Regions from separate parts of the Rhizobium sp. SG2393 genome, predicted to be linked through region 1. Evidence: predicted binding sites of a transcription regulator. Region 1 holds the regulator's gene; each other region holds the start of a gene.
The links. Region 1 encodes LexA, which represses DNA repair genes until DNA is damaged. Its sites were predicted from a motif close to TGTTCNNNNTGTGTTCNG; they were not measured.

Region 1 (4,661 bases):
AGCGGGCCATTGCCCGTCTTTTCCGGCTCGCGGATGTAGATCGCGATAATAGGGCGGCCCGTGTCAGCGGCGGCGGAGAGCGCGTGGTTGTCGGACAGGCGCAGGTCACGCCGGAACCACACGATGACGGGGGTGTACCGCCCGCGATCTGTTGATTCCTGATTTTCCGTTGACATTCAAAACCCTGACTTTCGAGATTGCCGACCGTGTACGCAGGTACGGTGTTCCCGGATCAAAGGTTTCACCTCGTCCGATCATTTCCTGAAATGAGAATCCGATCAACAAGAAGCGGCTCACATGGGCGTGAGTTTTTCTCTCATCAACGGAAAAGTTTGGAAGAATTTGGCTCCCCGGGCCGGATTCGAACCGGCGACCTGTCGATTAACAGTCGAATGCTCTACCGCTGAGCTACCAGGGAACGTCTGCGGCGAAGGCGTTTGCTTGCGCCGCTGATGTGGTGCTGCTCATACTGATGCTTTCCGGATTTGCCAAGCGCAAAAATCAAAAAAATGCATTCGGCCCGCAATGAATCGGCCGTGTCGGGCTCCAGCCCTTGCCAAACTGTGGACAAGCAACCATCTCCCGGCACCATGACACAGACACATGAGAGCAACGACAAGCCGAAGCCGCGTTTCGGCATCGATCCTCGCACCGGCAAGCTGATGCTGGGCTCCTTTGGCATGCGCCTGCCGCAGTCGCGGGGCCTGCGCATCGGCATCGGCATTGCGCTGATCATCTTCGGCTGCCTGGGCTTTCTGCCGATTCTCGGCTTCTGGATGGTGCCGCTCGGTCTTCTCGTGCTGTCCAACGACCTGCCGGCCGTGCGGCGATGGCGCCGGCGCCTTGCCGTGTGGTGGGCGCGCCGCCGGCAGCAGCGCCAGGGACAGACGCGCCGCGATTCGTAAGCATCCCCTCATCAAAAACCGTTGCGCGCCGGAACCAGCCTTCATTCCGTGCGTTACCCCTCCCGAAAACCGGCGGCTCATCCCATGAGCAAACTCAAGAGCCGCCGACAGGATCAACACTGCCCGTATCACAGATGGGCGAGGAGGCTTCATGAAGACGATTCTCTCTGTTTCGGCGCTTGCCATTGCCATGACCATGGGCACTTTCGCGGGTGTCGCACCGGCCGCCGCCCAGGATCTCGAACTGAGGATCGGCCCCGATGGCGTGCGTCCGATCGTTCGCGACCGCGAGGCCGAGCGCGATCGTCTGCGTGACCGCGCCCGTGGCTGCAGCGAGCGCGAAGCCCGCTTCGCCGCCCGCCAGGCCGGCCTGCGCGATCCCGAGGTCGTGCGTGTGACGCCGCGCCGGATCGTTGTTGAAGGCATGACGCGCCGCGGCCCGGATGAAATCGTGTTCGCCAACGTGCGTGGCTGCCCGGAACTCTGATTTGCAGCCGTCGGCAGGAGATGTCGACAGGACACAAGGGGTGGCCGCAAGGCCGCCCCTTTTTGATGTGGGGCCGCCCGTTTCAATATGAGGCCGCGCATTGCGATGCGGGGAGTGCGTCTGGATGCTCGTACGGGCCGCGCCGCGTGGCCGTTGCTCTGCCAAGCGAGCCGCCAGACCACGGCACCATCCCGTCGAAGCTTACTGAGGGCTGACAGCTTGAGCGCCGACAGGCACCTTGCGGCATTCGCCAGCGCCGCGCAGAAGGCCGCGGACGCGCTCAGCGCGCGCCTTGGTGTCGTCCGTCAAGCTCTTGAGTTTGTTGGAGGCCTCGCCCGGAATTGAACCGGGGTACAAGGATTTGCAGTCCTCTGCGTCACCACTCCGCCACGAGGCCTCGCTGCGGTCCGGCTTGTCGCCGGATGTGAGGGGCGTTTAGACCGATTTCAAAGTAAGCGCAAGCGCTCTCCAATCAAACCGGGGGATTTTTGCGTTTCGTCCACGACAGGCCTGTGACGCCCTGCCGGCCGACGCCGGTCCTGATGCGATGAGGCCCGGCTGCCCGGAGCGACGGGCGGCGTGCGTGTCAGTGGTAGCGGCGGATGAGGCCGACGAGCTTGCCCTGGATCTTGACGCGGTCGGGACCGAAGATGCGGGTCTCGTAGGCGGGGTTGGCGGCCTCGAGCGCGATGGAGGCACCCTTGCGGCGGAAGCGCTTGAGGGTTGCTTCCTCGTCATCCACGAGGGCGACGACGATCTCGCCCGGGTTGGCGGTGCTGGAATTGCGGATGATGACCGTGTCGCCGTCGAGAATGCCGGCCTCGATCATCGAATCGCCCTTCACCTCCAGCGCGTAGTGGTCCCCGTTGCCGAGCATTTCCATGGGCACGGCGATTTCGTGGGTGGTGTTCTGGATGGCGGAGATGGGCACGCCGGCTGCGATGCGCCCCATGACGGGAACGGAGACGGATCCGCCATCCTCGCTCTTTGCGGCCGGCCTGGGGGGCTGCACGTTGGCCGCAGCCGGTGCCGTCTTGCCGAGCGAGCCTTCGATGACGCTTGGCGAAAAGCCGCGGCGGGGCGCGAGCGTCGGCTGGTAGGCTTCCGGCAGCTTGATGACCTCGAGCGCGCGCGCCCGGTTCGGCAGGCGGCGGATGAAGCCGCGTTCTTCCAGTGCCGTGATCAGGCGATGGATGCCCGACTTGGAGGCCAGATCGAGCGCATCCTTCATCTCGTCGAAGGATGGCGGAACGCCGGATTCCTTCATCCGCTCATGGATGAAGAGCAGCAGTTCCTGTTGCTTGCGGGTCAGCATGCTTGGCCTCCAGAATCGGAAACAAATCCAGAACGGACACTATCTGTTCCATTTGTGTTCCGCAAGGGGCTAAGAAAGGATGAAGGCGGGGCGGTTAGGCTGAAATTCTGGTGGCCGCTGTGGGAATCGAACCCACACGGGCGTTGCCCGAGGCATTTTAAGTGCCTTCCGTCTACCAGTTTCGGCAAGCGGCCACATCCGGGCCCTCATGCCCGAATGTGGCGATTCAGGCAAGGCGTGTGTGGTTGCTGCCGAATCAGGATGGTGACCGTTGCGATCTCAGCCGTCGACGACTTCGGTCTCGGGGCGGTCGCCGCCATCGGCGTGTTCGGTGTGCCAGTTGCCCTTGTCGTCCTGATAGAGGATTTCGGCATCCTCGCCGCCCACCTGCTGCTCGATGGCCGCGATCTTGGCGGCGCGCAGGGCTGCCTTGTGGGTGGGGAAGCTTTCGGAAAAGGCGCCGTCGAGCTGGTAGGCCCAGCCGCCGTCATGTTCGACGATCGTGTAGCGAATGACTGTCATCGGGTTCTCCTTGGGGTTCTCCTCGGGGGGCATCCTTCGGCGCCGTTGCCGGTGCAGCGGGAAAACGACGCGCAGGGCCGACCGGTTCCGTCGCGCAGACGGCGACAGTCTATCACGGGAGACGGCGCCGCGGACACGCCTTGCGGGCGAGGGGAGACGACAACGAAAAGAGCCCTGCCTGCATGGCTGCAGGCAGGGCTCCGGAGGGGCACAGGCCGGATGGATCAGGCCGAGAGCTTGGAAGAGAGCTTGGCGACGTGGGCGCCCTGGTAGCGGGCGCCTTCCAGCTCGATTTCGGAGGGCTGGCGCGAGCCGTCGCCGTCGGTGATGGTGGAGGCGCCGTAGGGCGAATTGCCCTTGACGGCTTCAACGCCCATCTGGCCCTGGAAGGCGTAGGGCAGGCCGGCGAAGACCATGCCATGGTGCAGGAAGGTGGGGATGAAGCCCATGATCGTCGTTTCCTGGCCGCCATGCTGGGTGGCCGTGGAGGTGAACATGGCGCCGACCTTGCCGACCAGCTTGCCGTTGAACCACAGGCCGCCGGTCTGGTCCCAGAAATTGCGCATCTGCGAGGCGACCGTGCCGTAGCGCGTGCCGGCGCCGACGATGATGGCGTCGTAGTCGGCGAGTTCGTCGACGGTGGCGATCGGGGCGGCCTGGTCGAGCTTGTAGTGCGAGGCCTTGGCGACGTCTTCGGAGACGAGTTCCGGAACGCGCTTGACGGTCACGTCGGCACCGGCCGAGCGTGCACCTTCGGCAACGGCATTGGCCATGGTTTCAATGTGGCCGTAAGCGGAATAGTAGAGAACCAGTACCTTTGCCATCGTCGTCTCCTTGGTGTTTGCGAACAATCTGTTTGCGGGCAAATCGCTTGCCCGTCCCTGGCGAAACGTTCTAACAGATTGGCATCGATCGGCCAGTCGCGGCCTGCGAACGCACTGTTCACAAAATGCGACAGGTCCGGTCACATTGTCGTCGCGTAGAACACGATGACACCGGCTGTCCACGCCGAGCCTTGGCAGTCCCGTTCCCCTTTTCGTCCTTCTGGAGCCATGCCCGTGAAAGCAACCGTCTCTGCCGCCATCCTCGCCATTGGCGACGAGCTTCTCTCCGGTCGCACCAAGGACAAGAATATCGGCTTCCTGGCGGAAAACCTGACGCTTGCCGGGATCGACCTCAAGGAAGTGCGGATCGTGCCCGACGAGGAGCCGGAGATCGTCGCGGCAGTCAACGCGCTTCGGGCGCGCTACACCTATGTCTTCACCTCCGGCGGCATCGGGCCGACCCATGACGACATCACCGCCGATGCGATTTCGGCAGCCTTCGGCGTCGAATGCCGTCACGATGACGCGGCCATGGAACTGCTCGGCGCGATGTATGCCCGCCGCGGCATGGAGTTTACCGAGGCGCGCCAGCGCATGGCGCGCATGCC
Region 2 (4,661 bases), on a different contig from region 1:
ATAGGCACCGTCCGGACGCGGTGTTGCGCCCGGCTGCCACTGCAGCAGCGGACGGATGAGGTCGGCCAGGCGCTCCAGAATATCGACGCGCACGGCACGCTTGCCGAGGAAGCGGAAGCCGGCGAGCTTGTAGAAGGTGCGCTCGAAGCTCGGGTCGGTGACGACGGAGGTGCGGCCGGCGGCCAGAACCGGGATGAGGTCGCCGTAGCCGGGCTTGTCGAGGCCATCGTTCTTCAGCGCCCAGAGCAGCGTGATGAGTTCGGCCGGTGCCGGCTTCAGGAGAGCGGGCATGAAGACATGGTAGGCGCCGAAGCGGATGCCGTGGCGGCGCATGGAGGCGCGGGCCTCCTGGTCGAGCGCCTTGACGTCGTCGGCGACATCGCGGCGGAAGAGCACGCCGAGATTTTCGACGAGCTGGAAGGCGAGGCCCTTGGCCATGCCCTGCAGGTCTTCGGCGCGGGAGAGATCGTCCAGCGGCTTCAGCACGGTTGCGATGTGGTGATTGACGAAGCGCTCGATGCGGGCGGCGACGTGATCGCGCGCCGCACCCTGCAGCTGTTCGTCGGCCAGAAGGATCACGCGGGGGTGCATGATGTGATCGCCGGCTGCGAGCTTCGCGACGGGATCGCCGAGCCAGCGCACCGTGCCGTCCGAGGACAGCGCGAGGTCGCCGTTCGCGGCCGCATGCATGCGTGCCGCCCGCGCTTCGAATTCGAGCGCCAGCGCCTTGTGGGCCGCACCCTGAACCGCGCGCGCGTCCGGTCCCTCCGCACCTGATGCCAGCGTGAACCGGAACCCGGTCAACTGTCCGACATGATGGCCGGCAACAAAGACGTCGCCATTCACACTGATTTCCGCTTCCAGCATCGCATTCTCTCTCAGCCGCTTCATGAGCACAGATGTCCTGCGATCAACAAAGCGTTTCGTCAACCGTTCATGTAGCGCGTCGGACAAACGGTCCTCGATTTCGCGCGTCTTTTCCCGCCAGTGTGTCGGATCAGCCAGCCAGCCGGGGCGGTTCGACACATAGGTCCATGTCCTGATTTGCGCAATCCGTGCCGAGAGCGTATCGATCTCGCCATCGGTTCGATCGGCGCGATGGACCTGCTCGGCCATGAAATCCTCGTTCACGACACCCTTGCGCACCAGATCCGCATAAAGCGTCGAAATGAGGTCGGCGTGCTGGGCGGGCGTGATGCGACGGTAATCGGGAAGCGCGCAGGCCTCCCACAATTTCTCCACACGGGCGGACGTCGTGGCGAGATCCTGGATTTCCGGGTAGCGGGACAAATGCTCCAGCGCCTGCTGATCCACGGCCGGCAGGGCGCGAGTCAGTCCCTGGACGCCGGGGGCCTGTTCGAGGCTCTTGCGCAGGGCTGTGAGCGACGAGAAGTCGAAATTCTTGGTGCGCCATTGCAGCACGCGCACGGGATCGAACTGATGCGTCTCGATGCGCTCGACCAGTTCGTTGTCGAAGGGCTCCACCCGGCTCGTCACACCGAAGGTGCCGTCGCGCACATGGCGGCCGGCGCGGCCGGCGATCTGGGCGAGTTCGGACGGGTTCAGGTTTCGGAACTGGTAGCCGTCGAACTTGCGGTCCTGGGCGAAGGCGACATGATCGACATCGAGGTTCAGACCCATGCCGATCGCGTCGGTGGCGACAAGATACTCCACATCGCCTTCCTGATAGAGTGCAACCTGGGCATTGCGGGTGCGGGGGCTGAGCGCGCCGAGCACCACGGCCGCACCGCCGCGCTGGCGACGGATCAGCTCGGCGATCGCATAGACCTCGTCGGCCGAGAAGGCGACGATGGCCGATCGGGCCGGCAGGCGGGTGATCTTCTTTGAGCCGGCGTAGAGAAGCTGCGACAGGCGCGGGCGTTCCACCACCGTGATGCCGGGGAGAAGCCGTTCCAGCAGGCCGCGCATGGTGGAGGCGCCGAGCAGCAGCGTTTCGTGCCGGCCACGTAGGTGCAGCAGACGGTCGGTGAAGATGTGGCCGCGCTCGAGGTCGCTCGCCAACTGGATCTCGTCGATCGCCACGAATTCCGCCGTGGTCTCGCGCGGCATGGCCTCCACGGTGCAGACGGAAAAGCGCGCCATGTGCGGCGTGATCTTCTCCTCGCCGGTGATCAGCGCGACATTGTGTTCGCCCACCTTTTCGACGACGCGTGTGTAGACTTCGCGGGCAAGCAGACGCAGCGGCAGGCCGATCACGCCGGACTGGTGCGCCACCATGCGTTCGATGGCGTAGTGCGTCTTGCCCGTGTTGGTCGGGCCGAGCACCGCGGTGACGCCGCGGCCGCTGAGGATCATCGGTTGGATGGACACCGAAACGCCATGCCTTTCTGGATCGGACCGCTGCATCCGCCTCTCGGCGCCGGCAACGGGGTGGGCAAGACATGCCCATCGCGGAGCCCGATGGCAAGAGCGCGGCGCCGCTTTCTGTCTGTTTCGGCCGTCAGCGTTAAGACTCGGAACAGTGGTGGAACGAATCAGAGACGAATCACTGACTCCGCAAGGTTGCCGGTTTGTTCACCTCTAGATCTGGATGCTGCGGCGCGGTATCGGTCCACATCGTGAATCCACTTGAGGGCCTGGCGGGGCGGTCTGCGTGCCAAAAGTTAACGGCAGAACTGGAGGTGGCGGTTCACGAAACTGTCATGCAACCGTATGAAATGCTTTCCAAATCGTTAACGTGGCGTGTTCGTCTGTGCCGCATTAAGGAATCGATCAAAGCCGGAACGAATCAGCGACGAATCGCTGACTCCGACGCTTTCTCCTTTTGTTCGCCACTACATCTTGTGCGATTCGGCATCGCATCGCGCAAGGCGGGGCAGACTCGCGCGGGTTGCAGCGCTTTCCATGTCCGCAAACGTTAACGGGGGCGACCCGGCAGGGCGCCCCCGTTGAAAAGATGCCTGACTTTCCGTCTGCGTCAGACGACGAACTGGCCGCCATTGGCCGAAATCGTCGATCCCGTGATGAAGCCGGCATCGTCGGAGGCGAGGAAGACCACGATCCGGGCGATTTCCTCCGGCTCGCCGAGACGGCCGACGGGGATCTGCGGGATGATGCGCTCGTTCAGCACCTTCTCCGGGATGGCGCGGACCATTTCCGTGCCGATGTAGCCGGGGCAGATGGCGTTGACGGTGATGCCCTTTGCGGCGCCTTCCTGGGCGAGTGCCTTGGTGAAGCCGAGATCGCCGGCCTTGGCGGCGGAATAGTTCGCCTGGCCCATCTGGCCCTTCTGGCCGTTGATCGAGGAAATGTTGATGACGCGGCCGAAGCTGCGGTCGCGCATGCCCGACCAGATTGGGTGCGTCATGTTGAAAAGACCGTTGAGGTTGGTGCCGATGACGGCATTCCACTGGTCCGGCGTCATCTTGTGGAACATGCCGTCGCGGGTGATGCCGGCATTGTTGACCAGAATTTCGACCGGACCGAGATCGGCTTCCACCTTGGCGATGCCGGCTGCGCAGGCTTCGTAGCTCGACACATCCCACTTGTAGACGGGGATGCCCGTCTCGGCACTGAAAGCGTTGGCCGCTTCGTCATTGCCGGCATAGTTGGCGGCAACCGTGTAGCCGGCATTCTTGAGAGCGATGGAAATGGCTGCGCCGATGCCGCGCGACCCCCCAGTGACAAGCGCTACCCTGCTCATGACATTCCTCCAGCTGCTTTTTGGCCACCGCGGTGGCGTTCCCCATCAAGATGCCCGGTCACGCCGGGCCTTGAGCCGGCTCGCGGGAGCCGGCCCAATTCGTTTCGATCGCTGTCCGGCGGGAAGGATCAGAGGCTTTCGACGCACATGGCAACGCCCATGCCGCCGCCGATGCAGAGCGTGGCAAGGCCCTTCTTCGCGCCGCGGCGCTTCATCTCGAACAGCAGCGTGTTGAGCACGCGTGCGCCGGATGCGCCGATCGGGTGGCCGATGGCAATGGCGCCGCCGTTGACGTTGACGATCGAGGGATCCCAGCCGAGGTCTTTGTTGACGGCGCAGGCCTGGGCGGCAAAGGCTTCGTTGGCCTCGACGAGGTCGAGGTCGCCGATCGACCAGCCGGCCTTTTCAAGTGCCTTGCGCGAGGCCGGGATCGGGCCAGTGCCCATGATCTGCGGATCGACGCCTGCCGTTGCCCAGGAGACGATGCGGGCGAGCGGCTGGATGCCGCGACGGCCGGCTTCGGTTTCCGTCATCAGAAGCGTTGCGGCGGCGCCGTCGTTGAGGCCGGAGGCGTTGCCGGCGGTAACGGTGCCTTCCTTGTCGAAGGCCGGGCGCAGCTTCGTCATGGAATCGAGCGTTGCGCCGTGACGGATGTACTCGTCCTGATCGACGATCGTGTCGCCTTTGCGGGTCTTGACGGTGAAGGGCACGATTTCATCGGCGAACTTGCCAGCCTTCTGCGCGGCTTCGGCCTTGTTCTGCGAGGAGAGCGCGAAGGCGTCCTGGTCGTCGCGCGACAGCTGCCACTGACGGGCCACGTTCTCGGCGGTAATGCCCATGTGGTAGCCGTAGAAAGCGTCCGTCAGGCCGTCCTTGATCATGGTGTCGATGAGCTTGAAGTCGCCCATCTTGGTGCCGCCGCGTAGATGGCCGCAGTGGGGTGCGAGCGACATGGATTCCATGCCCCCGGCAACGATGATGTCCGCATCGCCGGAAA
Region 3 (4,661 bases), on a different contig from region 1:
GGCCGGCGATGCCGGCTTCGGCGGCCGGCAGGAAGCTTGCGGCCCGCTCCGGCACATGGCTTTGCCGGGGAAGGGTGAGTTCGAGGCTTTCGGCCCCAAGCCGTGCCGTCACCTGATCGATGAAGCCGGCGAGTGGTCGGTCCTCCTGGCCGGCCTCTTCCAGATCGCTTTGCAGGGCCTTTATCTTTTCCTCGCGCATGACCCGCAACTGCAGCATTTCAAACCCGAAGCCGGCATCGATATCGTCATGCAGGGCCGCCAGTCTTTCCCCGAAGAGGCCGGCAATGCGGGCGGGTTCCCGCAGCGGCGCAGAGGTCGCGACATCGAGACGGAAGACGCGGCCATCGACGCGGAAAAGCTGGAGTTCGAAGCTGCGGCCGCCTGCGCCGCGGGCCTCGAGGCCGGGCGTGAGGCCGGTGGCGAGGCTGAGCGTGATCGCGAGGATATCGTCTTGCGCCACCACGGGGGAGGCAAGCCGACGCTCGGCCGAGAGGAGGGCGACGGGGCGGCGCGGGCTGATCGGCTCGTCCTCTCGTCCGAGCGCCTGATCGAGCCTCAGGAGCGGCAGGGGGCCGAAGCGGCGGGCAAGCGGGGCGCGCGGCAGGCTCATAATGTCGCCGACGCGGGCCAGGCCGAGCCGGGCCAGGCCGTCGCGCATCTCCGGCGGCAGGCGCAAGGCCGCCAGCGGCAATGGGGCGAGCGTTTCTTCCTCGGCGCCGGTTTCGACGATCTGGGCGGGGGCGGCACCGAAGCGGGCGAGCGCCCAGGCAAGGCCGGGCGTGGCGGCAATCGTGGCGCGGGCTTCAAGGCCGAGGTGGAAAAGGCGCGCGAGCAGATCGGTGATCAGCACCTTTTCGCCGCCATGCAGATGGGTGCAGCCGGTGACATCGAGAAAGAGGCCATCCGTGCCGTCGAGGCCGACCAGCGGCGTATAGCGATCACACCAGTCGGCAATGCCCGAAAGCAGGGCGCGATCGGCGGCGGGGTCGGCCTGCATGACATCGAGCCGCGGCCGCATGGCGCGGGCTTCGGCAATGCCCAGCCCGAGCCGCAGCCCGGCCTCTTCCGCCATGCGGTCGAGCGCGACGATGCGCATGGCATTACCGTCGCGCCCGGAGAGAACGATGGGCGGGTGATCAGGACGCCCGGCGGAAAGCCACGACCTGCCCCAGAGACTGCGGCTGATCCGGTCCGTCGGCAGATGGGGGAAGACGATCGACAGGATGCGGCTGCCCTGTGCCTGGAAGAGTGGAGTTGGCAAGAGCGGTGCCGATGGTGTCATCGTGGTCGTGGAAACGAAGGTCATGGGCGCTCCATTCGAGGCTGAGGGTTTGCGGTGGAACGGCACGGTTTTTTTCGATGGTGACGGCGAAGACGGGATTGCCGAGACTGCCGGGCAGGGCGGCCCCGTCCGACAGGCGGCGGGCGGCGGCGTGGGCAGGTCGCACGGCAAAGCGCAAGCGTGCGGCGCTTGCCTGCGCCTCTCCGCCCTGCCTTAAAAGCAGAAGCGGCAGGCCTGATGCCTTCGCCTTCAGGTGCAGGCGGCGGCTTTCGGTGAAGCCGAGGGCGGCGGGATTGCCGCGCACCTCCAGCGTGACGGCTGCGAAATCTCCGCAGGCAAGGGCGGCCTCCACCACCCACAGCGCATCCTCGATACGGCGCGGGCGGGAAAACAGAAGGCGCATCGTGTCGAGCCCGTGATCGCCAAGACCGGGCGCATAGGGAAGACCAGCCTCGGCGGCTGCCTGGCGCTCGGCCACCCAGAGCAGGCTGCGGCGTCCCGTGGCCTGGCGGTCCCGCTGGTAGAGGCCCGCAAGCGCAAGCGTGAAGCCGCTTGCCGTGCCGGCCTCGCGGGTCTCGTCGTGGCGCACCTCGATCAGGCCTTCCTGCGGAAGACCGCCGCCGAGCAGCGCGTCGAAGCGCGCCGCGCCGAGCGGCAGGCGGGCTTCGCCTGAAAATTGCGCGTCGTCCGGACATGCCGGGTTGCGATCCCTGAAGGACGGTGTGCGTCCCTCGATCCGGGCCAGGGTGTCACGCAACATCGACAGGCGGTCGCCGGCCAGACCCGCAGTCTGGCCAGAGATCTGGGCACCGTCCATGGCACTCTCCAATGTTCCTGTTTTGTTCTAATGGATTCCAGAGGGCGTCCGGAGAGTCAATCCTCTTTTGGCGGGAAGTCTTGCGGCAGCGTCTACCACAGGCGGCAGGCGCGGGATCGACGGACGGCTTGAACGGCGGGGCCGGCTCGGGCAGAACGGCGGCATGAGAGAGCCAAGCACGCAAGCGTCCATGGAGAGTGTCACCCGGCCCGCGCCGCAGGTGGCGATCGTCGGCGGCGGGCCGGCAGGGCTGATGGCGGCCGAGGTGCTGGCGCGCGCGGGCATTCGTGTGACGGTCTACGACGCCATGCCTTCGGTGGCGCGCAAGCTGCTCCTGGCGGGAAAATCCGGCCTCAACATCACCCATTCCGAGCCGCATGCGCGCTTGCGGACCCGCTTCGGCGCGGCCGGCGGTTTCCTCGCCCACGCCCTTGATGCCATGACGGGCCGGGATGTGGAGGCCTTCGCGGCCGGGCTCGGGGTGGAGACGTTCACGGGCAGTTCGGGCCGCGTCTTTCCTGTTGCGATGAAGGCCTCGCCGCTCCTGCGTGCCTGGCTGGCGCGGCTTGCGGCGCTTGGCGTCAAGGTGCGGACACGGCACCGCTGGACGGGGTTCGACGGGCAGGCGCTGCGCTTCGAGACACCCGAAGGCCTGGCCCGGGTGACGGCGGATGCGGTCCTGCTGGCGCTCGGCGGGGCCAGTTGGCCGCGGCTCGGGTCGGATGCGGCCTGGGTGCCGCTTCTGGCGGAGAAGGGCGTGACGATCGCGCCGTTCCGGCCGGCCAATTGCGGTTTCGATGTCCGCTGGAGCGAGATGTTCGCGACGCGTTTTGCGGGCGCGCCGGTGAAATCGGTCGCGACCCCGATCGGCGGCCGGATGGTGAAGGGCGAGTTCGTCGTGACCGGCCACGGGATCGAGGGAAGCCTCGTCTATGCGGCCTGCGCGGCCCTTCGCGACCGGCTGCTGGAGACGGGCAAGGCGGATTTCGTGGTGGATCTGGCGCCGGACAGGACGGTGGAGGCGCTGGCGGCGGCCTTGCATCGGCAGGCGCCGAAGCTCAGCTTTTCCAACCGGTTGCGGCGGGCAACCGGGCTTGACGGCGTCAAGGCCGCGCTGCTGCGGGAGGTGGTGCCTGATCTTGCGGCGCGTGATGCCAGCGCTTTGGCTGAGGTCATCAAGGCCCTGCCGATCCCGCTGGCCAGCCCGCGGCCGATCGCCGAGGCGATTTCTTCGGCGGGCGGCATCCGGCTTGATGCGGTTGGCGCAGATTATCAGCTGATGGCGCTGCCCGGCGTGTTCGCAGCCGGCGAAATGCTGGATTGGGAAGCGCCGACGGGCGGCTATCTGCTGACGGCCTGCTTCGGTACGGGGCAAGCGGCGGCGCGGGGCGTGCTTGCCTTTCTCGGCCGAAGCTTGCCGTGAGGATCAGGCCAGCGGCACGGGATGGTAATCATCCACGCCGCCGAAGCCGCCGGTTTCCATCAGCGGGAAGACCTCTTCGGTGAGATAGGGGCCGCCGCCGACCGAATCGCGCGACGACAGCAGCACGAAACGTCCGACGGTGAAGGGCAGCGTGTGGAAATTGCCGCGGCCGGCCAGATATTCCACCACATCCTCCACACGCGTGTTGCGCAGCCTTGCGAGCGTCACATGGGGCGTGAACTTGCGGGGATCGGCGGGAAGGCCGAGGCGCTGGCAGATGCGCTCGATCTCGGCCTGCAGCGCGGTCATGTCCGGGCTGGCGCTGACGCCGGCGAAGACCGAATGCGGCTTCTTGGAGCCGAAGGCGCCGGTGCCCGACAGCTGGATCTGAAATTCCGGGCGTTCGATGCGGTCGAGCCTGTCGACGATCTCGTCGGCTGTGCGGCCATCCACATCGCCGATGAAGCGCAGCGTGATGTGGTAGTTCTCCACATCGATCCAGCGTGCGCCGGGCAGGCCGCCGCGCAACAGAGACAGGCTCATGGCGGCGCTGCGGGGGATCTCGAGTGCGGTGAACAGTCTCGGCATGTCGAGCTCCCCGATTCAAGGTCTATGGCCTCAGCGAATCATGCATCCGCCATCGACGCAACTCCTATTTAGCACCTGCAAAAACTCAATTTGCGGGCGCACTTTTCCCGATGCCGGCAATGAAGGCCTCGGCCGTCGGCAGGAAGCGCTCCACCATCACGCCGACACCGTCGGCATTGGGGTGCATGCCGTCTTCCAGCTGCAATGCCGGATGCGTTACGACGCCATCCAGAAAGAAGGGGTAGAGCGCCACGCCATGGGCCTTGGCGAGATCGCCGTAGATGGCGTTGAAATCCCGGCCATAATCCTCGCCCATGTTCGGCGGTGCCAGCATGCCGACGAGCAGCACGGCGATGCCGCGCTCCTTCAGCCGGGTGATCATGCGCTCCAGATTGGCGCGGCTGTCAGCCGGGGAAATGCCGCGCAGGGCGTCGTTGGCGCCGAGTTCGAGGATGACACCCTTCGTGCCATCGGGCACAGACCAGTCGATGCGGGCAAGCCCCCCCGAGGTCGTGTCGCCGGAAACGCCGGCATTTTCGATGGTGACGTCG

Region 2: ACED18_RS14905 (helicase-related protein) is a predicted target of LexA. The motif match lies at 2,476-2,493, and genes of this name have one in related genera.
Region 3: ACED18_RS17165 (ImuA family protein) is a predicted target of LexA. The motif match lies at 2,112-2,129, and genes of this name have one in related genera.

The regions. Positions count from the first base shown of each region.
Region 1 is NZ_JBHGAP010000001.1:819,407-824,067, reverse strand. Features, by position in the region: gene ACED18_RS03960 (cryptochrome/photolyase family protein) at 1-176, opposite strand, end outside; tRNA gene ACED18_RS03955 (tRNA-Asn) at 344-418, opposite strand; gene ACED18_RS03950 (hypothetical protein) at 591-905, shown strand; gene ACED18_RS03945 (hypothetical protein) at 1,057-1,392, shown strand; tRNA gene ACED18_RS03940 (tRNA-Cys) at 1,716-1,789, opposite strand; gene lexA (transcriptional repressor LexA) at 1,979-2,707, opposite strand; tRNA gene ACED18_RS03930 (tRNA-Leu) at 2,816-2,901, opposite strand; gene ACED18_RS03925 (DUF2188 domain-containing protein) at 2,987-3,229, opposite strand; gene wrbA (NAD(P)H:quinone oxidoreductase type IV) at 3,454-4,053, opposite strand; gene ACED18_RS03915 (competence/damage-inducible protein A) at 4,288-4,661, shown strand, end outside.
Region 2 is NZ_JBHGAP010000007.1:50,658-55,318, forward strand. Features, by position in the region: gene ACED18_RS14905 (helicase-related protein) at 1-2,316, opposite strand, end outside; gene ACED18_RS14910 (beta-ketoacyl-ACP reductase) at 2,939-3,664, opposite strand; gene ACED18_RS14915 (acetyl-CoA C-acetyltransferase) at 3,793-4,661, opposite strand, start outside.
Region 3 is NZ_JBHGAP010000009.1:127,826-132,486, reverse strand. Features, by position in the region: gene ACED18_RS17170 (DNA polymerase Y family protein) at 1-1,186, opposite strand, end outside; gene ACED18_RS17165 (ImuA family protein) at 1,137-2,099, opposite strand; gene ACED18_RS17160 (TIGR03862 family flavoprotein) at 2,290-3,522, shown strand; gene thpR (RNA 2',3'-cyclic phosphodiesterase) at 3,526-4,110, opposite strand; gene ACED18_RS17150 (arylesterase) at 4,196-4,661, opposite strand, start outside.